Regions from separate parts of the Acidovorax sp. LjRoot74 genome, predicted to be linked through region 2. Evidence: predicted binding sites of a transcription regulator. Region 2 holds the regulator's gene; the other holds the start of a gene.
The links. Region 2 encodes FNR, which switches genes on or off when oxygen is low (the NO sensors DNR and NnrR bind a similar motif). Its sites were predicted from a motif close to TTGATNNNNATCAA; they were not measured.
Positions count from the first base shown of each region.

Region 1 (7,735 bases), 3.6 Mb from region 2:
CGTGCCAAACGCCACAGCGCCCACAACCGCAAGATAGCTCCCCGCAATGGCTGCGAGCGCACGCAAGCCGCCGCGTCTTTTTTCAAGACGTTGCATTTTTTCTTCCCTCCCTTTGGTGCGCCAGACTGTAGAGAGCGCGCAGCCACGGGGCAAGGGATTCCGGCCTGCGGTGTTGTAAGCCCGTGTAACGCTGCAGGCCATCGCGCCCAGCCACAATCCATTCACAATGGCGCAGGCCTGTGCCCCGGGCCTCACCGCATCCCACACCACCGTGGCGCCTGCTGCCACAGGAGGAGCGCCCGTGCCGCAGACCCCCGCCCGACGCCGTGTTCGACTGCCGCGCAGCCTCGCGCTGCATGCGGCCCCGGCCAGCTGCCCTCCTGCTAATAACCTGCTGCAGAGTGCCCACCTGCCTCCCGTGCCCAGCACCCTGCTGATCCCGCTGGCCGCACGGGCGCGGGGGGCGCGCTACTTTCCGTGGCTGGACTGCCGCGATGCCGTGGCGGGCGAGTTGTTGCAGCGCCTGGGCGCTGATGTGGATGCGTTGCTGGACGACCTGCCCACGGTGTTCCAGGTGCTGTGGCGCACCGGGGCTGTCAAGGACGCGGGGCGCGCCTTTTTTACGGCGCACCCGCAGGGCCTGGGCGCCAACCTGGGCTGCGGGCTCACGCAGCATTTCCAATGGCTGGATGCGGGCGCCAACCAGTGGCTGGATGCCGACCTGCCCGAGGTGATGGCGCTGCGCCAGCAGCTGCTGCCGGTGTTGGGCCCGCGCATGCGGCAGGCCGATGTGGACCTCACCCAGCCTGGCTGGTGGCAGCACTTGGGTTTTCCGTCGCGCAGCAGTGCGCAGCCGGTGCTGCTGGTGTGCGAAGGTGTGCTGATGTACCTGCAGCCCGCGCAGGTGCACGCGGTGTTGGCCGAGTTTGCGCAGTGTGCGCCCCCCGGCTCGCGCATGGTGCTGGATGTGCTGACGCGCCAGGCCGTGGGCCGGGCCGCCCGCCACCCCAGCGTGGGGCCCACGGGGGCCGAGTTTTGCTGGGGCGTGGGCCGCATGGCCGAGCTGGCTGCGGTGCACCCGCGCCTGCGGCTGCTGCGTGAACAGAGCGCCGCCGAAGGCTGTGGCTGGGCGGGTATTGCGCTGGATGCACTGTGGCGGCCCTGGTTGGGCGCGCCGGCGTATGGGGTGGCCACACTCGGGGTCGAGGATGGCTTTGCCTGAGCCGCTCTGTCTCTCTATACCGCTCTATACCTGTCGTGGTTCCGCCGCCTGCCCGGGCGCCAGCACCCGCATCCACGCGGGCGCCTTGCCCGTGAGCTGCCCCACGATGGCCGCCTGTAGCGGCGGCAGGCGCCGCGCGCCCTGCAGCACCAGCTGGCGCAGCAGGCGCGGCACCGGGCGGGCGTCGGTGTACAGGCGCACGATGGCGTTGGTGCCCTGGTAGATGGGCCAGGCGTGGCGGTGGTGGCCCTGGGCGTAGGGCGCGAGTGCGTCGGCGCTGCCGATGTCCAGCCCGCGCTGGCGCGCGCTGACCAGTGCGGCAGTGAGCCGCTCCACCCCGGCCAGGCCCAGGTTGTAGCCATGGGCAGTGACTGGGTGCATGCCCACGGCGGCGTCGCCCAGCAGCGCGCAGCGGTGGCCCGCAAAACGCTGGGCGTACACGGCCACCAGCGGATAGGCATGGCGCTCGCCCACCAGGGCCATGGGGCCCAGCCGGTCGTTGAACTGGGCCTGCACCTGCGCGGCAAAGGCTTCGGGGCTCTGGGCCATCAGCGCCGCCGCGTCGGCCGCACCCGCCGTGACCACCACCGAACACAGTGCATGCCCCTCTTGGGGGTCATCGGGCAGGGGCAGCACGGCCAGGGTGCGGTCGTAGCCAAAACATTCGTGCGCCACGTTGCCATGGGGTTGGGCGTGGCGCATGCGGCAGACGATGACGGTGCGGCCAAAGTCGCTCATCTGTGCGCCGATGCCCAGCTGGCGGCGCGTGGCCGAGAAGCGGCTGTCGGCAGCCACCAGCAGCGGGGCCGTGAGGCGCTGGGGTGTGGTGTGGTCGCCAGGGGCTGTGCTGGCGGGTACGCAGTCCAGCTCGGCATGGCCGGGCAGCGTGGCCACGCGGGTGACCTGGGTGCCGGTGAGCAGGCGCACGCCCGGCGTGTGTGCCGCCACGGTGTGGGCCGTGCGGCGCAGTGCGTGGTTGGGCACGATAAAGCCCAGCGGGCCGGGGGCTGCGGCACCGGACGCGCCACCCTGGGCGCCGCTGGCTGCATTCAGCTGCAGCGCGCTGTGGTGGCCCAGCGGGCCGTCGTGCACCTGGGCCTCGGCAATCTGGCCCACCTCGTGGTCTGCCAGGTGGGCCCAGGTGCCCAGCCGCTGCAGCGTGGCCCGGCTGGGGTGGGTGAGTGCGATCTCGCGGCCATCGGGCGCGGGCTGGGCCAGGGCGTTGTCGCTTTGCTGCTCCACCACCGTGGCGGTGAACCCGGCCTGCGCCAGGGAGATGGCCAGTGACAGGCCCGCCGGGCCTGCGCCGACGATGAGCACGTCGCTGTGGTGGGTGGTGGTCATGGCAGGGGGAAATCCAACAGGGCCGAGCAAGGCGGCCCAAGCGGCTGCCATTGTGGGCGCGGCCCGCGCGGCGGGGTTTGCCCTGGGTCAAGCCGTTGTGTGGACGATTGCTATGAGAATAATAGCTATTAAGGCAACGCTAGCGCGCGGAGAAGGCCAAAAAACCTTCAAAGTTCGGGCTCCCGGCCACATGCAGTGCGCGGTGGGCTAATCCCCTTTGCCACGGTCCCCCAGGTGCTCAGTCCTTGGCGGTCTTGCGCGTGCCTTTGGCAGATTTTTTCTTGGCTGTGCCCGGCTTCTTGCCGCGCAGGTGCAGCCCCCAGGTCACCACCAGCCACAGGTAAGACGCGGGGATGCTGTACGCCGCAAAGGCCGCCAGCGACAGCGGCGGTGCGGTGATGGAGCGGGGGTTGGCAATGGTCGCCAGCAGCTGGCGCGTGCCCGTGCCCACCTCGGGCGTGGTGTGCTGGCTGCCCGCGCGCGCCATGAGCGCGCCCATGAAGGTGAAAAACTCCATCAGCAGCGCGCCGATCAGGAAACACGCGGCCAGGGCCAGCAGCTGCGCAAACGCCCGGCGGTTGCCCTTGGCCAGAAAAACAATGGCCGACACCAGCACCAGGGCGGGCAGCACAAGGACCACGGCGGGCCAGGCGGACATGAGCAGGGGCATGGGTGTCGGTACCGGTATCAGCCGCGAAGCAAGAAGAAAGAGGGGACAGAGGGACGCTGGGGGCGGTGTGGCTGCGGATGATAGACGCATGCACACCGCCCCTCGCGCCTATGGCGCCGGGCTACGGCTGCGGCGGCGTGGCCGGGCCCGCCATTTCACGCAGGCGGCGGCGCAGTGCGCGGTCGCGGCGGTCCTCGGCTTCCCAGTCGGCTTTCACGCCGCGCCACAGTGCCAGCGCCATCAGCAAGATGACGGCGGTGAACGGCAGCGCGAACACGATGGTGGCGGTCTGCACCGCCTTCACGCCACCGGCCAGCAGCAGGCTGATGGCGATGCCCGACACCAGCACGCCCCAGGTGATCTTGACGCGCGCCGACGGGTTCTCATTGCCGCCGGTGCTCATCATGCCCAGCACCAGCGTGGCAGAGTCGCCCGAGGTGACAAAGAACACCAGCACCAGCACGGTGGCCACGAATGACATCACGGCACCCCATGGCAGGGCGTTGAACATGGCGAAAAGTGCGGTGGACACATCGGCCTTGACGGCTTCCGACAGAGGCACGCCCTGCATGATCTCCAGGTGCAGCGCCGTACCGCCGAACACCGAGAACCATACAAACGCGGCCAGCGTGGGCGCCAGCACGGTGCCCAGGATGAATTCGCGAATCGTGCGCCCCCGCGAGACGCGTGCGATGAAAAGACCCACGAAAGGCGACCAGCTCACCCACCAGGCCCAGTAAAACACCGTCCAGCCGCTCACCCAGCCGCTGTCGCGGAACGGCGTCATGCGCAGGCTCATGCGCACGAACTCGCTCAGGTAGCTGCCGAGCGTGTTGGTGAAGCTGTCGATGATGATCACCGTGGGCCCCAGCACGAACACCGCCAGCGCCAGCAGTGCGGCCATGACCAGGTTGAAAGTGGACAGCCACTTGATACCGCGCGCCACGCCCGACACGGCCGAGGTGAGGAACAGCACCGTGGTCACCACGATGATGCCCACCTGCCAGGCTTCGTTCACGGGCACACCCATAGTGGCTGCCAGGCCGCTGTTGATCTGCAGCGCACCCATGCCCAGCGAGGCGGCCACGCCAAAGGCCGTGGCGATCACCGCGAGGATGTTCACTACGGGCCCGATGCCCTGCAGCGGTGCCCAGGGCAGCGCCATGACCGCCGTGCTGACCAGCGCCGAGCCGCCCCGGCGGAACTGGAAGAATGCAATCGCCAGCGCCACGATGCTGTACACCGCCCAGGGGTGCAGCCCCCAGTGGAAGAAGCTGTAGCGCATGGCCGCGTTGGCGGCCTCGGGCGTGTTCGGCGCGATGCCCGGCGGCGGCGTGCCGTAGTGCGAGATGGGCTCTGCCACGCCCCAGAACACCAGGCCGATGCCCATGCCCGCCGCAAACAGCATGGCAAACCACGCGCCGATGGAGAACTCGGGCTCGTCGTCCTCCTGGCCCAGCTTCAGGTCGCCATAGCGGCTGAACGCCAGGATGAGCGCCATCACCACCAGGCCCAGCACCACCCACAGGTAGAACCAGCCGAAGTTGCGCGTGATGGCCGCCAGGGCCGTGTCGAACACGGCGCCGAGCGAGTCCGGCGCCGCCACGCCCCAGAGCACAATGGCGAGGATCAGCCCCGCCGAGATAAGAAGTTCCATGGATCACCTTTCTTCTGCTGAATCGACAAGGAGATGCGCGGCGCCGTGTGCCGGGCTTTGCCTGGCTTGCGGCGTGCGGGACGCGGCATGCCGCATCGGCGCCGCAGCAGCGTGCCACCGGGCACGCTGGGCGGTCAAGGCATATGCGGTACCCGTGCGCCATGCACGAATAAAGCGCATACATGCAGGTGCCGACCGCAGCGGCTGCTGCGCATCTCGGAAGGAAAGACGGGCCGGCCTGGCGGATGGCAGGCACACCCGCAGGGGTGGCTTGCCGGAACGCCGCATCGCAACGATGAAGAGAGGGCCGGGCCCGGAGCCGATGCGCGCGTGGGAACCAGCGGCGCGGCAAGGCAGGGCGTTGGCGCGGTACCGTCCGTGGACGGCGCCAGAGGGTTGGCGCAAACGGGAAAAAGGGCGCCAGTGTAGGCAATGGCTGCGCTACGGCACCGGCAATACCGCAGTCAAGCCAGGGGTTGTGGGCGGTGTGAGGGCGCCGGGCCAGCGTTTGCGGGCGCTGTTGCAAACGCTGGTGCGGCGGGCGCTATGCGGCCACAAAGTCCGCCACCGCCTGCAGCACCTCGGCCTGCTGCAGGATCTTGCGGTGGCCCAGCCCCTCGGTGGCCAGCAGCGTGGCGCCCGCGATGTGGTCGCGGTAGGCCTCGCCGTCGGCAAAGCGGTTGATGCGGTCGCCCCGGTCGTGCACCACCAGCGTGGGCAGGGCGATGCGTGGGCCCACGGCGGGGGGCTCGAACTGGCGCATCAGGATGCCTTCGCGCGCCTCGATGCGCCGCTGCATGGCCGCGCGGGTGCGCTCGGACAGGCCGAACACCTGCGCGAACAGGCGCGTGTATTCGTGCGGCGAAGCGGGCGGCGCCAGCAGCACCAGGCGCCCGGTGGCCAGGCCCCGGCTGGCTGCGTGCGCTGCTGCGTTGGCTGCCAGCGAATGCGCCACCACGGCGTGGGGCGCCGAGTCCTGCGCATGCAGGCGGGCCGTGGTGTATTCGATGGCGCGGGCGAACTGCGGCAGGTTGCTCACGCGGCCCCGGCTGCCGCCGTGTGCAGGCAGGTCCACCAGCACCGGGCGCAGTCCGCGCGCGGCCAGGGTGTCGGCCAGCGGCAGCATCTGGCGCGCGTGGCCGCCCCAGCCGTGCAGCAACAGCACGGTGGGGCCGTGGGGCTGGGCCTGGGGCAGATAGAGCGTGATCTCGGCGTCTTCAAACGCCAGGCGCTCTGTGCGCCAGTGGCCGGGCGGCATGGCATGGCGGCCGGGGGCGCGCAAGGGCAGGGGCGTGCCAAAGAGGCGCGAGGCTGCACGCACAGCCAGCGCGGGCCACAGGCGCTCGGTGGTGCCCAGCGCCAGGCGCACAAGGCGCATGCCGGGGTGTTCGCCGTAGTAGCCAGCGGTGGCCTGCAGCGCGGTGGAGGAGGACGAGGAGGCAGTCATGGTGGGGCTCCGGAAGGGATGGAGTGGGGCGGGCGCTGTGCGCGGCTCAGTAAAAGATCCAGTCCCGGTTGCTGCGCGGGAGACTGGTGAGGGTGCTGCACAGCGCCCGGAAGGCGCCCGCTGCGGCCGCGATGACGGCAATGCCCAGGATGATCAACATGGTGTTTCCTTTCTTCGCACGGTTGTGCGAAATTAAGGCATAAAAAAACAAGAGGTCTCCATGGCACACCACCGCGTCTCAGGCGGGGGAGGGGAGGTAGCTCTTGACGAGGCGCGCCCAGGACGCCTCGGTGCGTGCCACTGCCTGCGGATCGCGCAGGAAGCGAACGTCGTGCAACAGGCCCATGATCAGGGAATAAATCTCGCCCACCAGCTGATCGGGCGGGGTGTCGGCCGCCAGGTGCCCGGCCTCGATGGCCTGCAGCACCGTGCGGCGCAAGGCAGCGCGCCAGCGGGTGATTTCAGAGTGCAGCAGGTCGCGCAGCTCACCCTCGCGGTCGTCCAGCTCGAAGGCGCCTGCGGTGTAGATGCAGCCCGTGAAGGCCTCCACGTCGCGCGTACGGGCAATCCAGCGGCGCATGATCTCCTGCAGGCGCGGCAGACCCTTGGGGTGCTGCATGGCGGGCACAAACACGTCGGCCAGAAAGCGGCGGCCAAACTCCTCGATCACCGCTTTCTGCAGCGCCTCGCGCGAGCCGGCGCGTGAGAACACGCCGCTCTTGGACAGGCCCACCCGGTCGGCCACGACCTGCAGCGTGATCGACTCCAGCCCCTCGGCCGCAGCCAGGTCCAGCGCCGCGCCGACGATGGCGGCGCGGGTGAGCTCGGCTTTCTGTGTTTTGGCGTCCATGAAGTGGAATTTAGCACGAATGTGCGAAACATGCATTTCACCCTGCTGTCAACCGGGTGACGGGCGTGGCTGGCCTGTGCACCGTGCCGCTGGTACGCTGCGTCGCCATGGAGACAAAACACAACACCCCGCCCTACATCCCCCAGATCCGCCTGTACCAGAACTGGCTGCGCGACCAGCGCGGCCTGCAGTTCGACAGCTACGACGCGCTGTGGCGCTGGTCCACCACCGAGCTGGATGCGTTCTGGCAAAGCGTGTGGGACTATTTCAAGCTGGAATCGCCCACGCCCCACACGGCCGTGCTGGCGAAGAACACCATGCCGGGCGCGCAATGGTTTCCCGGCGCCCAGGTCAATTACGCGCGCCAGGCGCTGCGGCATGTGGATGCGGCCCACGCGGCGGGCCTGCCCGCCATCATCAGCCGCAATGAAAAGGGCCAGCACCGCGAGCTGAGCTGGCCCGAGCTGCGCCGCCAGGTCGCGTCGCTGGCGCTGCACCTCAAGGCCCAGGGCATCCAGCCCGGCGATCGTGTGGCCGCCTATTTG
Region 1 is NZ_CAXUTI020000001.1:158,349-166,083, forward strand. It holds gene ACSQ3O_RS00735 (class I SAM-dependent methyltransferase) at 302-1,222, shown strand; gene ubiM (5-demethoxyubiquinol-8 5-hydroxylase UbiM) at 1,247-2,566, opposite strand; gene ACSQ3O_RS00745 (hypothetical protein) at 2,805-3,236, opposite strand; gene ACSQ3O_RS00750 (BCCT family transporter) at 3,358-4,893, opposite strand; gene ACSQ3O_RS00755 (alpha/beta fold hydrolase) at 5,438-6,340, opposite strand; gene ACSQ3O_RS00760 (TetR/AcrR family transcriptional regulator) at 6,579-7,190, opposite strand; gene ACSQ3O_RS00765 (acetoacetate--CoA ligase) at 7,298-7,735, shown strand, end outside.
Region 1: a site for FNR is predicted at 2,644-2,657, ahead of ubiM (5-demethoxyubiquinol-8 5-hydroxylase UbiM). Genes of this name have one in related genera too.

Region 2 (7,735 bases):
GGGCGAGATCATCTCGCTGTACGAAGCACAGAAAAAGATCTATCCGCGCTCCATCAGCGGCCTGTTTGCGCGCTGGCGCTGGGGCATGGTGCTGCTCACGCAGATCGTGTTTTACTGTCTGCCCTGGTTTGAATGGGGGCAGCGCCAGATGGTGCTGTTCGATCTGGGCGCGCGCCGGTTCTACATCTTTGGGTTGGTGCTGTACCCGCAGGATTTCATCTACCTCACGGGGCTCTTGATCATCTCGGCGCTGTCGCTGTTTCTCTTCACGGCAGTGGCGGGGCGGCTTTGGTGTGGTTTTGCATGCCCGCAGACTGTCTACACCGAAATGTTCATGTGGATCGAGCACAAGATCGAAGGTGATCGCAGTGCGCGGCTGCGGCTGGACAACGGCCCCTGGACCTTCGAGAAGATCCGCAAGAAGTTCTTCAAGCAGGTGGTGTGGATCGCTGTGGCCTTGTGGACCGGATTCACGTTCGTGGGGTACTTCGTGCCCATCCGCGAGCTGGGCAGCGAGTTGCTGGCACTGCAGGGCGGCTGGCAGATTTTCTGGGTGCTGTTTTATGGCTTTGCCACCTACGGCAATGCCGGCTACATGCGCGAGCAGGTCTGCAAGTACATGTGCCCGTATGCGCGGTTCCAGAGTGCGATGTTCGACAAGGACACGCTGATCGTGACCTACGACCCCGAACGCGGCGAGCAGCGCGGCCCGCGCAAGAAGAACATCGACTACAAGGCGCAGGGGCTGGGCGACTGTATTGACTGCTCGTTGTGTGTGCAGGTCTGCCCGGTGGGCATCGACATCCGCAAGGGTCTGCAGTACGAATGTATTGGCTGTGGCCTGTGCGTGGATGCGTGCAACACGGTCATGGACAAGATGCAGTATCCCCGGGGGCTGATCCGCTATTCCACCCAGAACGGTGTGGCCCAGCGGTGGACCCAGTCGCAGATGTTGCGGCGTGTGCTGCGGCCCCGTGTGCTGATCTACAGCGCCGTGCTGCTGGCCTTGTGTGTGGCCATGCTGGCCAGCCTGGTCGTGCGGACCCCGCTCAAGGTCGATGTGGTGCGGGACCGCGCAGCGCTGTCGCGCATCGTGGCTGGGGGCAAGCTGGAGAACATCTACCGTCTGCAGATCATGAACGCGACGGAGGGCGAACAACGCTATCGCATCAGTGCGCGGGGGCTGGAAGGCCTGGAGGTGTCCTCCGACGCCGAAGTGGACATCGGTGCGGCCGAGTCGCGCTGGGTGGCGGTGCGCTTGCAGATACCGTATGGTTCTGCAAGCCCGGGTTCCCATGCCGTGCAGTTTGATGTGCAGGCGGTGGGCGCTGCTGCCCATGTGTCTGAAAAATCTGTGTTCCTGGTGCCACGCTGAGTGGCGCCCCGGTGCAAGGCCCGACCTGGCCTTGTGTTGATCGAGATGAATGTGAAGGAGTAAGTCGCCATGTCTTCAAACCCAGCCATTGCCCAGGCTGAAGCAGCCCCCTGGTGGAAATTTGGCCATGTCTGGCTGGTGATTGCCGGCCCGGCCATCGTGATCGTCGCGGGTTTTGTGACCCTTTGGCTGGCAGTGTCTCGGCCAGACCCTGTGGTGGCGGAAGACTATTACCGCAAGGGAATCGAGATCAACCAGACGCTGGAAGCCCCCGAGAAGAGCCTGGCACCGGCCATGAAGGGCCGCAATCATGCCGCCACACCGGTGCAGGACCAGCCACGTTGAAACTGTGCGAGGCCATGGCAGCCCAAGGATAGGGTGCCACCTTGCTACCAATGAGCCACCCCGGGAGACAGGAACGATATGTGGACGCAACGCCTGATGTGGATTGCATGGCCCGCCTTCTTGATGGCGGGTGTGCTGGAGATGCTTGTTTTTGCGATGGTGGACCCGCAGGACCTGCACTGGTTCGGCCAGCCGCTGGCGCTGTCACGGCAAGGGGTCTATACCCTGGCTTTTTTTGCGTTCTGGGTTGTCACCATGGCCAGCAGTGCGCTGACTACGCTGCTGGCCATGTCACCTTTTGAGCTGAACCGTTGCCCGGTGCCAGAGGGCGAGCGGCCGGATGACTGCCGCAAGACATCGTCCTGCTCTTGAGTGCGGTGTGGGGTACGGTGCTGGCTGCTAGGCAGCCGGTTTGCTTTGCACTGAAATCGGCACCAAATGTGGCAGGCAGCAGTTGATCGCCCGGCGAGGGCTCTTACAAAGTCAGTGGCAGGCCTGCTGGCTATTCACGATGCGCTTGAGGGCGTCCGTGTCCAGGATGCGGACATGGCGCTGTTTGACTTCCACAATGCCTTCTTCCACAAACTTGGAGAAGGTGCGGCTCACGGTTTCGAGTTTCAGGCCCAGGTAGCTGCCGATTTCTTCGCGGGTCATGCGCAGCACCAGTTCGGACTGCGAGAAGCCCCGCGCATGCAGGCGCTGCACCAGGTTCAGCAAGAAGGCGGCGAGGCGCTCTTCGGCGCGCATGCTGCCCAAGAGCAGCATCACGCCGTGTTCGCGCACGATCTCGCGGCTCATGATCTTGTGCACATGGTGCTGCAGGGCCGTGACCTCACGAGACAGTTCTTCGATGCGGTCGAAGGGCATGACGCAGACCTCTGCATCCTCCAAGGCCACTGCGTCGCAGGTGTGGTGGTCGTTCACGATGCCGTCAAGGCCGATGATTTCGCCCGCCATCTGGAAACCCGTGACCTGATCGCGGCCGTCTTCTGTGGCCACGCAGGTCTTGAAAAAGCCGGTGCGGATGGCGTAGAGTGAGGTGAAGGATTCGCCGTTGCGGAATAGCGTGCCACCGCGCTTGACCTTGCGGCGAACGGCAACAACCTCGTCGATGCGCTGCAGTTGCTCTTCGTTCAGGCCCACGGGCATGCACAGCTCGCGCAGGTTGCAGTTGGAGCAGGCGACTTTGATGGTGAGCGGGTTCATAGGCACATGAGCTAGGGGTGGAGCGTCGAGCATATCGTGCCCGATGCGAAAAGCTGGGAAGGCCTTCGGGGGCATCTGAGCGACTGACATGCATCAAATTGTCGCTGGTCGGCCTGATTGTTCACTTGATGCAGGTCAAGGACATGTTCCTAAGGGTACGGCACAGTCAGGGTGTACGCAAGGATATTCCCCCATGACTGCTGTTTCGCCCGATCTCCTGCGCCGTTTCGACGTGCCGGGACCCCGCTATACCTCCTATCCGACAGCTGATCGTTTTGTCGAGGCGTTTGGGCAGGAGGACTACATCCTCGCGTTGGAGCAACGCCGGACGGGCTCGGTGGCCAAGGCCCTGCCCCTGTCCCTGTATGTGCACATTCCGTTCTGCGAATCGTTGTGCTACTACTGCGCCTGCAACAAGATCATCACCAAGCACCACGATCGCGCAGAGGTTTATCTGCGCTACCTGAGCCGCGAGATTGATCTGCACACCGCCCATTGCGGCGTGGGGCAGGTCGTGAGCCAGTTGCACCTGGGGGGCGGCACGCCCACGTTCCTGTCTGATGCAGGTCTGCGCGAACTCATGGCCATGCTCAAGCGCAGCTTCACGCTCGCGCCGGGCGGCGAATATTCCATCGAGGTGGATCCACGTACCGTCAATGCCGATCGGCTGGCCTTGCTGGCTGAGCTGGGGTTCAACCGTCTGAGTTTTGGTGTGCAGGATTTCGACGCGGAAGTGCAAAAGGCCGTGCACCGCATCCAGCCCGCCGAGCAGGTGTTTGCGCTGGTGGAGTCTGCTCGTTCGCTGGGTTTTGATTCGGTGAATGTGGACCTGATCTACGGCCTTCCACGCCAGACGCCCGAGTCGTTTGACCGCACCTTGGCGCAGGTGGCACAGCTTCGTCCCGACCGCATCGCGCTGTATGCCTACGCGCACCTGCCCGAGCGTTTCAAGCCCCAGCGTCGCATTGTGTCGGCCGAGCTGCCTACCGCGTCGAGCAAGCTGTCCATGCTCTCGCGTTCGCTGGATGCATTCATGGAGGCGGGGTATGTCTATGTGGGCATGGACCACTTTGCACTGCCCTCAGATGCCCTGGCCGTGGCCAAGCGGCAAGGGCGCTTGCACCGCAACTTCCAGGGCTACAGTACACAGCCCGACTGTGACCTGATCGGCCTGGGCGTGTCTGCCATTGGCCGGGTGGGCGCCACCTACAGCCAGAATTCCAAGACGCTGGATGAGTACTACGACTTTCTCGACCAGGGGCGCCTGCCGGTGGTGCGCGGACTGGCGCTGACGCGCGACGACCTTGTGCGGCGCGCCGCCATCATGGCCCTGATGTGCCAGGGTGAGTTGCTCTATGAATCCATGGAGCAGGCCTGGTTGATCGACGTGCGGCAGTACTTTGCAGCCGAAATCGCCCAGCTCGAAGACATGGCGGAGCAGGGGTTGGTGCGGGTAGGGCCTGAAGGGATTGAGGTGACTGCCATGGGGTGGTTCTTTGTGCGCGGCATTGCCATGGTGTTCGACCGCTATCTGCAGGCAGACCGCAACCGCGCCCGGTTTTCGCGCATCATCTGAGTCCTATGCTTGCAACGGTCGCCTGGACGGCTTTGCTCATGGGGCTCGCAGGCGGGTCCCATTGCTTGGCCATGTGCGCCGCACCCTGTGGCGCACTGGTCGGGCAGGGAGCGGAGCATGCCGCCGCAGCGGGTGGACGGGGCGGCACGCAGCGAGAGGCTGCAGTAGGGCAGGCCGTGCACTGGGCGCCGCGTGGTGGTGTGGCCCTGCGTGGTGTCGCATTTCATGGGGGGCGTTTGGTGGGGTACGCGGCTGCAGGGGCGCTGGCTGCTCTGGCCATGGACAGCCTGGCCTGGCTCACGCAGCAGACCACGGCCTTGCGCCCTGCGTGGACCCTGATGCATGTGGCCGTCATGGCCTGGGGCTTGATGATGATGGTGCAGTCGCGCCAGCCCGCCTGGGTGGAACAGGCCGGGCGAGCCGTCTGGGGGCGTGTACGACCGTGGGTGAGTGCGCCGGGCGGTGTGCTGGTGGCGGGTGTGCTCTGGGCATTGATGCCTTGCGGGTTGCTTTATTCGGCGCTGCTGGTGGCCGCGTTGAGCGGCGGGCCCCTGGAAGGGGCGCTGTGCATGGCGCTTTTTGGCGTGGGCAGCGGTGTCTGGCTTGTCGGCGGCCCGTGGGCATGGAGCCGCCTCCGGCGCCGCCTGAATCTGGCCCGCGCCGAATGGGGCACCCGGATTGCGGGGGGCTTGCTCTGTGCCGTTGCAGCCTGGGCGCTCTGGATGGACCTGATCTACAAGCCTTCACTTTGGTGTCGCTGATGCTTGCCGTTGGCGGACAGCTGTAAGAAGGCGGTTGGGAGGGGGTGACCCCAGGGTAGTGAGCGGGCCGACACTACACCTGGCTGGCCTTGTTTTCGGGCGCAACTGCCATGTTCTGCGCACTTTGGGGGCACATGCCTACCAAGTGTTGCCGTATCGCAGCGATGGGGTTCTGCTCCTTAGACAAGCCTCCGTAACTGGTGATAATCTGCGTAACTATTGGTGGCATTGATGTCTCCATGTTTCGCGTGCGCCTGAAGTGAACTCCTCCATCCTCATCGACATCAGCCAACTGCGGGTCGGCATGTACATCCAGCTCGATGTGGGCTGGATGCATCATCCTTTTCCGACCAGCAGTTTCCGGGTGGCGTCGGCCGAGCAGATTGCGACCTTGCGCGGACTGGGGTTGACCGAGGTGCGGTATCTCCCCAAAAAGAGCGATCCCGCGCTCAAGGAGCTGGTGCCCGCAGCCTGGAGCGTGCCGGAGATGGTGGCACCCCCAGCGAACGGCCTGGATGCTGCCCCGGGTGTCCCGGCGGCGGTGGATACCGAAGCCTTGCGGCGGCGGCAGCTGCTGGAGGCCCAGAACAAGGCGCTGGCTGCCTGCAACCAGCGATTCGCCGAAGCCACCCGGCAGTACCAGGCGATGGAGCGGGCGGTGTCCGAACACCCCGATCAAGCGCGCGACAAGGGCGTGGTGCTGGTGTCCGGCTGCGTTTCCGAGCTGCTGGAAAACGGAGACTCGGTGATCCGGTTGCTGTCAGAGGGGGTGGGCGAGCGCAATGCCCTCCACCCTATCAACGTGATGGTCATTTCGCTCCTGCTGGGCCGTGCCCTGGGCATGAAGAGCGAGGAGTTGCACGACCTGGGAGTGGCGGCACTGATCCACGACCTGGGTAAGCTCAAACTGCCGCCGAACCTGCGGCAACCTACCCCTTCCATGCCCCTGATGGAGCGCTCACGGTATGAGACCCATGTGGCGGAATCCGTGGCGATGGCCAAACGCATGGGGTTTCCTGAGGCGGTGGTGGTGGCTGTGGCCCGTCACCACGAAATGGCCGATGGCAGCGGGTTTCCGCAGCGGCTCACTGGAGCGGACCTGGGGCGGGCGAGCCAGGTGCTCGCGCTTGTCAACCGGTATGACCGCATGTGCAATCCAGCCATCGGTGTTGATGCCCTCACGCCCCACGAGGCGCTGTCCGTCATCTTTGCCCAGCTCAAGGCGAAGTTTGATTCCGTGGTGCTTGGCGCGTTTATCCGCATGATGGGGGTGTATCCGCCCGGCTCCATCGTCCAGCTGGTCAACGACCGCTATGCGATTGTGGCCTCGGTGAATTCGTCGCGTCCCTTGCGACCCAAGGTCATCGTCCATGATTCCCGGGTGCCCAAGGATGAGGCCCCTATCCTGGACCTGGAAACCGTGCCGGAGCTGGGTATCCGCCGCAGTCTCAAGCCAGCGCAGCTGCCTCGCGATGCCTTGGACTATCTTTCGCCCCGGCAGCGCATTTGTTACTTTTTTGAGCGAGCGGTCAGCCCCGGCCCCGAAGAGGCGGGTACGTGACCGACTTGCAATCGCATGGCTGGCTAGACGGTCTGCAGGAAGCCGTCTGGCTGGTCGATGAGGCGCACCATCTCATCCTGCATGCCAATGCAGCCGCAGAACGGCTGGTGGGCATGCCTGTGGCCGACATGGTCGGCAAGCCCGTGCTGGGACTGGCTGCCACTCCCCAGGACCAGGCTTTCTGGGCAGAGCCTCCCGAAGTGATTGCGGCGGGGATTCATTCGTACACCAGCCTGGTGCGTGCCAATGGCCTGCTGGTGCCTGTGGACCGGCATGTGACGCGGGTGCCTTGGGGGCAGGACGGGCGCACGGCCTTCATGCTGACCATGCTGGACCGCAGTGCTCAGGAGGCGACGGAGCACGAGCTGGAAACCTTGTTGTCCGAACTGCGCGCCACGCTGGATTCCGCCGCCGACGGCATGCTGGTCTGCGGGCTGGACCGCAGTGTGCGTGCTTTTAACCAAAGGCTGGCGCAGCTCTGGGGCTTGCCGCGACACCTGCTGGTGGAGCGCGACGATGCGGCCGTCTATGCATTCATGGCCAGCCAGGTGGCAGATGCGCGCGTCTACGCCGAACGCATGGCGGCCATTGAGCGTGAGCCCATGCAGGAGAGCACCGACATCCTGCAATTGCGCGGCGGCATGGTGCTGGAAATGCGCACGGTGCCGCAGTTCCGTCAGGGACGGGCGGTGGGGCGCGTCTATTCTTACCGCGACATTACCCGGCAGACTGAAATCCAGGCCAGCCTGCGCCTGGCGGCCCGCGTGTTCGAGTCCAGCCTGGATGCCATTTTTATTGCCGACAGCCAGCACCGCATCATGCGCATGAACCCAGGCTGTGAGCGCCTGGTGGGGCCTGCCGCCAAGGCCTTCGAGGGCTGCATGGCCGCCTCGCTGTTTGGTGGTGGCTCG
Region 2 is NZ_CAXUTI020000001.1:3,790,554-3,798,288, reverse strand. It holds gene ccoG (cytochrome c oxidase accessory protein CcoG) at 1-1,375, shown strand, start outside; gene ACSQ3O_RS18030 (FixH family protein) at 1,445-1,720, shown strand; gene ACSQ3O_RS18025 (hypothetical protein) at 1,799-2,092, shown strand; gene fnr (fumarate/nitrate reduction transcriptional regulator Fnr) at 2,204-2,926, opposite strand; gene hemN (oxygen-independent coproporphyrinogen III oxidase) at 3,120-4,502, shown strand; gene ACSQ3O_RS18010 (sulfite exporter TauE/SafE family protein) at 4,508-5,263, shown strand; gene ACSQ3O_RS18005 (HD-GYP domain-containing protein) at 5,523-6,824, shown strand; gene ACSQ3O_RS18000 (EAL domain-containing protein) at 6,821-7,735, shown strand, end outside.